Regions from separate parts of the Streptomyces sp. NPDC051940 genome, predicted to be linked through region 1. Evidence: riboswitches for the same ligand, from Rfam matches in the RefSeq annotation. Region 1 holds a riboswitch; the other holds the start of a gene.

Region 1 (4,198 bases):
GCCGACGGCCCGCCGCGAGCCCCCGGCACCGGGGCCCTCCGTGCGGGGGTGAGGACACGGACCGCCCCACCCCCGCACCGGCGGGTCAGTCGGCGACCGGCAGGTACACCCGGTTGCCCGTCGCCGCGAACTCCGCGGACTTCTCCGCCATGCCCGCCTCGATCTCCTCCACCGCGAGCGCGCCGCCGTGTTCGCGGCGGATGTCCTGGCTGATCTTCATCGAACAGAACTTCGGCCCGCACATCGAGCAGAAGTGCGCCGTCTTCGCCGGCTCCGCGGGGAGCGTCTCGTCGTGGAACGCGCGCGCGGTGTCCGGGTCGAGGGCCAGGTTGAACTGGTCCTCCCAGCGGAACTCGAAGCGGGCGTCGGACAGGGCGTCGTCCCACTCCTGGGCGCCCGGGTGGCCCTTCGCGAGGTCCGCGGCGTGGGCGGCGATCTTGTACGTGATCACGCCCGTCTTCACGTCGTCGCGGTCCGGCAGGCCCAGGTGCTCCTTGGGCGTGACGTAGCAGAGCATCGCCGTGCCCCACCAGGCGATCATCGCGGCGCCGATGCCGGAGGTGATGTGGTCGTACGCCGGGGCGATGTCCGTCGTCAGCGGGCCCAGGGTGTAGAACGGGGCCTCCTCGCAGATCTCCTGCTGGAGGTCGACGTTCTCCTTGATCTTGTGCATCGGGACATGGCCCGGGCCCTCGATCATCGTCTGGACGTCGTGGGACTTGGCGATCCGGTTGAGCTCGCCCAGCGTGCGCAGCTCCGCGAACTGCGCCTCGTCGTTGGCGTCCGCGATGGAGCCGGGGCGCAGGCCGTCGCCGAGGGAGTACGTCACGTCGTACGCGGCGAGGATCTCGCACAGCTCCTCGAAGTTCTCGTACAGGAAGCTCTCCTTGTGGTGCGCCAGGCACCACGCCGCCATGATCGAGCCGCCGCGCGAGACGATGCCCGTCTTGCGGCGGGCGGTGAGCGGGACGTAGCGCAGCAGGACGCCCGCGTGGACGGTCATGTAGTCGACGCCCTGCTCGGCCTGCTCGATGACGGTGTCCTTGTAGATCTCCCAGGTCAGCTCCTCGGCCTTGCCGTCGACCTTTTCGAGGGCCTGGTACAGCGGCACCGTGCCGATCGGGACGGGTGAGTTGCGCAGCACCCACTCGCGCGTGGTGTGGATGTTGCGGCCGGTGGAGAGGTCCATGACCGTGTCGGCGCCCCAGCGGGTGGCCCAGGTCATCTTCTCGACCTCCTCCTCGATGGAGGAGGTGACGGCGGAGTTGCCGATGTTGGCGTTCACCTTCACCAGGAAGTTCTTGCCGATGATCATCGGCTCGATCTCCGGGTGGTTGACGTTCGCGGGCAGGACGGCGCGGCCGGCGGCGATCTCGTCGCGTACGAACTCGGGGGTCACGCCCTCGCGTATCGCCACGTACTCCATCTCGGCGGTGGTCTCACCCCGCTTCGCGTACGCGAGCTGGCTGACCGCCCGCCCGTCCCGCCCCCGGCGCGGAAGCCGCGGCCGGCCCGGGAAGACGGCGTCGAGGTTGCGCAGGTTGCCGCCGCGCGGCGAGGTGTGCTTGATGCCGTCGTCCTCGGGGCGGACGGGGCGGCCCGGGTACTCCTCGGTGTCGTCGCGGCCGATGATCCAGTTCTCGCGCAGCGGCGCGAGGCCCCGGCGGACGTCGGTGGTGACGTCCGGGTCGGTGTACGGGCCGGAGGTGTCGTACAGCGTGACGGCCCGCCCGTTGGTGAGGTGCACCCGGCGGACGGGGACGTTCAGGTCCGGCCGCGATCCGGTCAGATAGCCCTTGTGCCAGCCGGTCTTCGTCCCGCCCCGGCCGTTTTCAGGCGTGCGTGCATCCTGCAAGGTCATGAGACCCACTCCCTACGCCGGCATTACCCGGTAACAGGTTCGGCGGTCGGCGCAGCGGTCGCGGATCAGCGATCCGTCGTCAGCGCCCTCTCAGCCCGGTGCTCCGAGCTCCCGCGGTGTGCGAATTGTGCTTGTACGGTAGCGGCCCGCCCGGCGGCGGGGGAAGAGGACCCCGTCGGGTCACCGCACCGGCGTTGATCACTCCTTCGTGGGGCATGCACCCGTTTCGCCCGGCTAGTCTGGGCGTACGGCCGAGAATCCCGTACATGGGAGGAACCATGACCGCCGATCCGCTCCACACCCACGATGGCGACTCCGCGTTGCCGGCCTGGGCGATCCCGCCCCGGGGCGGCTTCACCGCCGCGGACCTCGACCGCATCCCCGACCTCCCGCCGCACACGGAACTGATCGACGGGAGCCTGGTGTTCGTGAGCCCTCAGCGCAGCTTTCACATGCTTGCGATGTCCATGCTTGAGACGGCCCTGCGCACCCTCGCCCCTGACCACCTCCGGGTGCGCCGCGAGATGAGCGTCGTGCTCAACAACCGCAACCGGCCCGAGCCCGACATCACCCTCGTCCGGGCCTCAGCGGTCAGCGACGAGGCCGACGAGACCGGGTACGACCGCGCCGACGTGGTGCTCGCCGTCGAGGTCGTCTCGCCCGAGTCGGAGGAGCGCGACCGCAAGCGCAAGCCGCAGCTCTACGCGGAGGCGGGCATCCCACACTTCTGGCGGGTGGAGAAGGGCCACGGCCGGCGGCCCGTGGTGTACGTGTACGAGCTCGATCCGGCCGTCGGGGTCTATGTCACGAACTCCATCCAGCACGACCGGCTGAAGCTGACCGTCCCCTTCGACATCGACATCGACCTGACCGCCGTCGACCGGCTCTGACCGGGCGGGTGGTCAGCGCACCGGGCGGGTGCCGAAGACGTAGACCCGGTCGCCCTTTCTCATCAGGTGCCACAGGGCCTTCGACTCCGCGAAGCGGAGGTTCACGCAGCCGTGTGAGCCCGGCTCGCGGTAGACGCTGGCGTACGTGCCGTGCAGCGCCTGGCCGCCGTCGAAGAACTGGCTGTACGGCATGGGGGCGTCGTAGAGCGTGGACCAGTGGTCCTTGTTGCGCCAGTAGACGCGGTGCATGCCGGTGCGGGTGTCGTAGCCGGGGCGGCCGGTGCGGACGGGGACCGGGGCGAAGAGCAGCTTGGCGCCGCTCTGCATCCACAGCAGCTGCCGGTCCAGGTCGACGCAGACGACCCGGCCGACGCCGGTCGGGCAGCGGCCCGCCTTGTTCGGGTTCTTGCGCACCTTGGCCAGCAGCAGTTCGCCGTGTGTGACGGCGCCCGCGTAGCCGACGGCCGGCCAGATGTCCCGCTTGCGCTGGTACGCCTGGATCGCCGCGCAGTCCGCCGCCGACTGCCTGCCGTCCGCCTTCAACCCCAGATAGCGCTCGACCTGCCGCTGGTACGGGCCGGCCTTGCGGGTGCAGAACGGGTACTGCTTGCCGCCCTCACCCGGCGGGGACGACTCGACGTCCGGCAGCACGGGCAGCGGCTCGGGTTCGAGCTGGTTGCTCTCCAGCGCGGCCCGCCCGCGGGGGATCTCGGGGGCGATGGTGCCCTGATCGGGGGTGCTCGCGTACGGCAGGAGCTGCTGGTAGTCGGCGAGGCCGAAGTGCTCGCCCCCCTCCGGCCGCTCGTCGGCCACCGCGGGGACCGCGCCCGCCAGCAGGAGCAGTACGGCGGTCAGGGCTGCTGCCAGCGGGCGCACGGGGGCGCTGGGTGCTCTGCGCAAGGGGTCACTCCCGGAACTCGTACCTCGTACCTCGTATCTCGTACCGAGAGCTGTTGTATGTGTTATTTGAACGGAAACATATGATTCGCCCGGGTCGGGGCGTGTCGGTTCGCCCAGTAGGATTTCTCAGCATGGCGGCCACTGGAACTGAGCAGCAGGGGACGAAGGCGTTCTACGTCTCGACCCCCATCTACTACGTCAACGACGCTCCCCACCTGGGCCACGCCTATACGACCGTCGCAGGCGACGTCCTCACCCGCTGGCACCGCCAGCGCGGCGAGAAGGTGTGGTACCTCACCGGCACGGACGAGCACGGTCAGAAGATCATGCGCACCGCACAGGCGAACGGGGTCACCCCGCAGGAGTGGTGCGACAAGCTCGTGGAGGAGGCCTGGCGGCCCCTCTGGGAGCACCTGGAGATCGGACACGACGACTTCATCCGTACCACGGAGAAGCGGCACACCGACCGCGTCCAGGAGTTCGTGCAGGACCTGTACGACAAGGGCGAGATCTACCAGGGCGGCTACGAGGGCCCGTACTGCGTGGG
Region 2 (4,198 bases), on a different contig from region 1:
TGCATGCAGTTCCTGATCGACGACGGCCGGTGGTGGCAGGGTCTAGTGCTCGGGCTCGCCGTCGCCGCGAGCGCCACGCTGGGCGACCTCGGCGAGTCGATGATCAAGCGGGACCTGGGCATCAAGGACATGGGCACGCTGCTGCCCGGCCACGGCGGCATCATGGACCGCCTGGACTCCCTGCTGCCGACGGCGCCGGTGGTGTGGCTGCTGCTGGTGGCGTTCGTGGGGATGAACTGAGCGGCCCGCGGCAGAGCGTGAACTGAGCCCGCCCCTCGCGGTGCGGGATGGGCCCGGCGCGGGCGAGCGGCGCTCGTCGCACCCTTCCCCGCGCTGGGCAGGGGTCAGGCCGAGAGCGGCACTGGGTGGATCTCGTCCGTCGGGTGGCCGGTGCGGGCGTGAATGCGCTGTACCGCCTCCGCCGACGGTGCCTCCGAAAGGCAGTAGACCACTCCGGACTCGGGGTCTGCCCAGGCCTGCTTGAACTGCACTCCCTCGTCGGCCTGGATGGCCAGGTCCGCGCGGTGTGCCTCCTGCAGTTGAGCGTCCGTGATCCCCTTCATCCCGTGGTGAACGTCCATGAACTCCGTCATGATCACGCACCTCCTGATGGCCGGTACTTCCATGCTGCACCCCGCGTCGGAAGGCCGCCTGATGTGCCACGGAGCGTCAGGGCCCGACGGCGGCGGGTGATTCCACGGGCCCTGTGCGCGGTGCGGGTCACGGCTCCCGATCTGCGACACTGGTAGGGCTATGCCTAAACCCGGAGAACTCACTTTCGTCGCCCCCCGCGGGGTCAAGAAGCCGCCGCGGCACCTTGCCGACCTCACGCCTGCGGAGCGTAAGGAGGCTGTGGCCGCCCTGGGGGAGAAGCCGTTCCGGGCCAAGCAGCTGTCGCAGCACTACTTCGCGCGGTACACCAGCGATCCCGCCGACTGGACCGATATCCCGGCCGGCGCGCGGGAGGGGCTGCGCGACGCGCTGATGCCCGAGCTGATGAGCGTCGTGCGGCATCTGTCGTGTGACGACGACACGACGCGCAAGACGCTGTGGCGGCTGTTCGACGGGACGCTCGTCGAGTCCGTGCTGATGCGGTATCCCGACCGGGTCACCATGTGCATCAGCTCGCAGGCCGGGTGCGGGATGAACTGCCCCTTCTGCGCGACCGGGCAGGCGGGGCTCACCCGGAACCTGTCGACCGCGGAGATCGTGCACCAGATCGTCGAGGGCATGCGCGCCCTGCGCGACGGCGAGGTGCCCGGCGGGCCGGCGCGGCTGTCGAACATCGTGTTCATGGGCATGGGCGAGCCCCTCGCCAACTACAACCGCGTGCTCGGCGCCATCCGCCGCCTCACCGACCCCGAGCCGGACGGGCTCGGGCTCTCGCAGCGCGGCATCACCGTGTCGACCGTCGGCCTCGTGCCCGCCATCAACCGGCTCGCCGACGAGGGCCTCAAGTGCCGCCTCGCCGTGTCGCTGCACGCACCCGACGACGAGCTCCGCGACGAGCTGGTGCCCGTGAACACCCGGTGGAAGGTCCGCGAGGTGCTCGACGCCGCGTGGGGCTACGCCGAGCAGTCCGGGCGTCGCGTGTCCATCGAGTACGCCCTGATCCGGGACATCAACGACCAGGCATGGCGGGCGGACCTGCTGGGCCGCCTCCTCAAGGGCAACCGCGTCCACGTGAACCTGATCCCGCTGAACCCGACGCCCGGGTCGAAGTGGACGGCCTCGCGGCCGGAGGACGAGCGCGCGTTCGTCGCGGCCCTGGAGGCCCACGGTGTTCCCGTCACGGTCCGCGACACCCGCGGTCAGGAGATCGAGGGCGCCTGCGGGCAGCTCGCCGCAGCGGAGAAGTAGGCCGGGGGACAGGCCGGAGAACGGGCCGCGAAGCAGGCCCGGGTCCGGCCGGACTCCGCCGCCCCTGCACGCTGCTATCGTTCATTCGTACAAACCGACAGGGGAGCGCTCGCAGCGCTGAGAGTGCGGCACCGTCCACCACGGGCACAGGCCGCAGACCCTCGAACCTCGCCCAGGTAATTCTGGGTAGGAAGTTCGGCCGACTCTCGCTTCGTGCTGCCATGCCCTGCCCGTTCAGGAAAGCAGCCCGATGAAGCCGATGAATGGCAGGATCCGCCCGCGGCGCGCCGCCGCGACCGCCCTGGCCGTGGCGCTGGGCGCCACCGCCCTCGCCGCCTGCGGCGACGACTCCGGCGGGGACGCGGGCGGCGGCTCGCCGAAGACCGTCACGCTCGTCACCCACGACTCCTTCGCGGCCTCCGCAAGCGTGCTGAAGGAGTTCGAGCAGCAGACCGGACTCAAGGTCAAGGTACTCAAGGGCAAGGACGCCGGCTCCGCCGTCAACCAGGCGATCCTGTCCAAGGACAACCCGCAGGGTGACGTCTTCTTCGGCATCGACAACACCCTGCTCTCCCGCGGCCTCGACAACGGGATCTTCACGTCGTACAAGGCGAAGGACCTGGGGTCCGTCCCGAAGGACCTGCAGCTCGACAGCGGCGAGCACCGGGTCACGCCGATCGACTACGGCAGCATCTGCGTCAACTACGACCGCAAGTACTTCGCCGACAAGAAGCTCGAGCCGCCCAAGACCTTCGCCGACCTGGTGAAGCCCGAGTACAAGAACCTCCTGGTCACCGAGAACGCCGCCACCTCCTCCCCGGGCCTCGGCTTCGTCCTCGGCACCATCGCCGAGTACGGCGACGACGGCTGGGAGGGCTACTGGAAGCAGCTCAAGGACAACGGCGTCGAGGTCGTCGACGGCTGGGAGCAGGCGTACTTCGAGCGCTTCTCGGGCGCCGGCAAGGGCGACAAGCCGCTGGTCGTCTCGTACGCCTCCAGCCCGCCGGCCGGGGTGCTCGACGTGAAGCCGGCCCCGAAGCAGGCGCCCACCGGCGTGTCGACGGGCACCTGCTTCCGGCAGATCGAGTTCGCGGGTCTGCTGAAGGGGGCGAAGAACGAGGACGGCGGGAAGAAGCTGATCGACTTCATGCTCGGCAAGACCTTCCAGGAGGACATGCCGCTGAACATGTTCGTCTACCCCGTACGGGAGGACGCGCGGCTGCCCGAGCTCTTCACCAAGTACGGCACCACGGTCGACCCGCTCGGACTGGAACCGGCGAAGATCGACGAGAACCGGGAGCAGTGGATCAAGACGTGGACGTCGCTCGTCGTGAGGTGACGCGGCCCGCGGTGCTACGGCACGCGCGCGGGAGCGCGGTACGGCTCGGCCTGATCGCCGTGCCGGCCGCGTTCTTCGCGCTGTTCTTCGTCTATCCGGTGGCCGCCATCGTGGGGCGCGGGCTGCGCGAGGGCGGGGAGTGGCAGTTCGGGCGGTTCGCGGAGGTCCTCGGGGATCCCGGGATCCGGGAGGTGCTGTGGTTCACCGTCTGGCAGGCCGCCGCGTCCACCGTCCTCACGCTGCTGATCGCGCTGCCCGGCGCGTACGTCTTCGCCCGCTTCGACTTCCCGGGCAAGGAGTTCCTGCGGGCCGTGGTGACCGTCCCGTTCGTCCTGCCGACCGTCGTGGTGGGCTCCGCCTTCCTGGCCCTGCTCGGACGCGGCGGGCTGCTGGACGACACGTGGGGCGTACGCCTGGACACCACGGTGTGGGCGATCCTGCTCGCGCACGTCTTCTTCAACTACGCCGTGGTCGTACGGACCGTCGGCGGCCTGTGGTCGCAGCTCGACCCGCGCCAGGAGGAGGCCGCACGGGTGCTGGGCGCCGGCCGTCTCGCGGCGTGGCGGCGGGTGACGCTGCCCGCCCTCGGGCCGTCGGTGGCGGCCGCCGCGCTGATGGTCTTCCTCTTCACCTTCACCTCCTTCGGCGTGATCCAGATCCTCGGCGGGCCGTACTACGCCACGCTGGAGGTCGAGATCTACCGGCAGACCGCCGACTTCCTCGACCTGCCGACGGCCGCCGTGCTGACGCTCGTCCAGTTCGCCGCCGTGGCGGGGATCCTCGCGGTGCACGCGTGGACCGTGCGGCGGCGCGAGACGGCGCTGAAGCTCGTCGCGCCGGCCGGCACCGCCCGCCGCCCGCGCGGGGCGGGGGAGTGGACGCTGCTGGGAGCGGTGCTCGCGGTCGTGGCGGTGCTGATAGTGCTGCCCCTCGCCGTGCTCGTCGAGCGCTCCTTCTCCACCCCCGGCGGATACGGCTTCGGCTTCTACGAGCGGCTGC

What was found. Region 1 has a riboswitch for thiamine pyrophosphate ahead of thiC (phosphomethylpyrimidine synthase ThiC). Riboswitches for the same ligand answer to the same signal wherever they lie in the genome.
Region 2: linked by a shared signal. The riboswitch ahead of AB0M28_RS34535 (thiamine ABC transporter substrate-binding protein) and the one ahead of thiC (phosphomethylpyrimidine synthase ThiC) in region 1 are both predicted to bind thiamine pyrophosphate.

Annotation. Positions count from the first base shown of each region.
Region 1 is NZ_JBFAXR010000001.1:233,046-237,243, forward strand. Features, by position in the region: gene thiC (phosphomethylpyrimidine synthase ThiC) at 86-1,861, opposite strand; TPP riboswitch at 1,853-1,986, opposite strand; gene AB0M28_RS01125 (Uma2 family endonuclease) at 2,128-2,751, shown strand; gene AB0M28_RS01130 (L,D-transpeptidase) at 2,764-3,651, opposite strand; gene metG (methionine--tRNA ligase) at 3,783-4,198, shown strand, end outside.
Region 2 is NZ_JBFAXR010000142.1:2,374-6,571, reverse strand. Features, by position in the region: gene AB0M28_RS34550 (phosphatidate cytidylyltransferase) at 1-240, shown strand, start outside; gene AB0M28_RS34545 (SCO4226 family nickel-binding protein) at 345-593, opposite strand; gene rlmN (23S rRNA (adenine(2503)-C(2))-methyltransferase RlmN) at 754-1,860, shown strand; TPP riboswitch at 1,950-2,071, shown strand; gene AB0M28_RS34535 (thiamine ABC transporter substrate-binding protein) at 2,120-3,199, shown strand; gene AB0M28_RS34530 (iron ABC transporter permease) at 3,211-4,198, shown strand, end outside.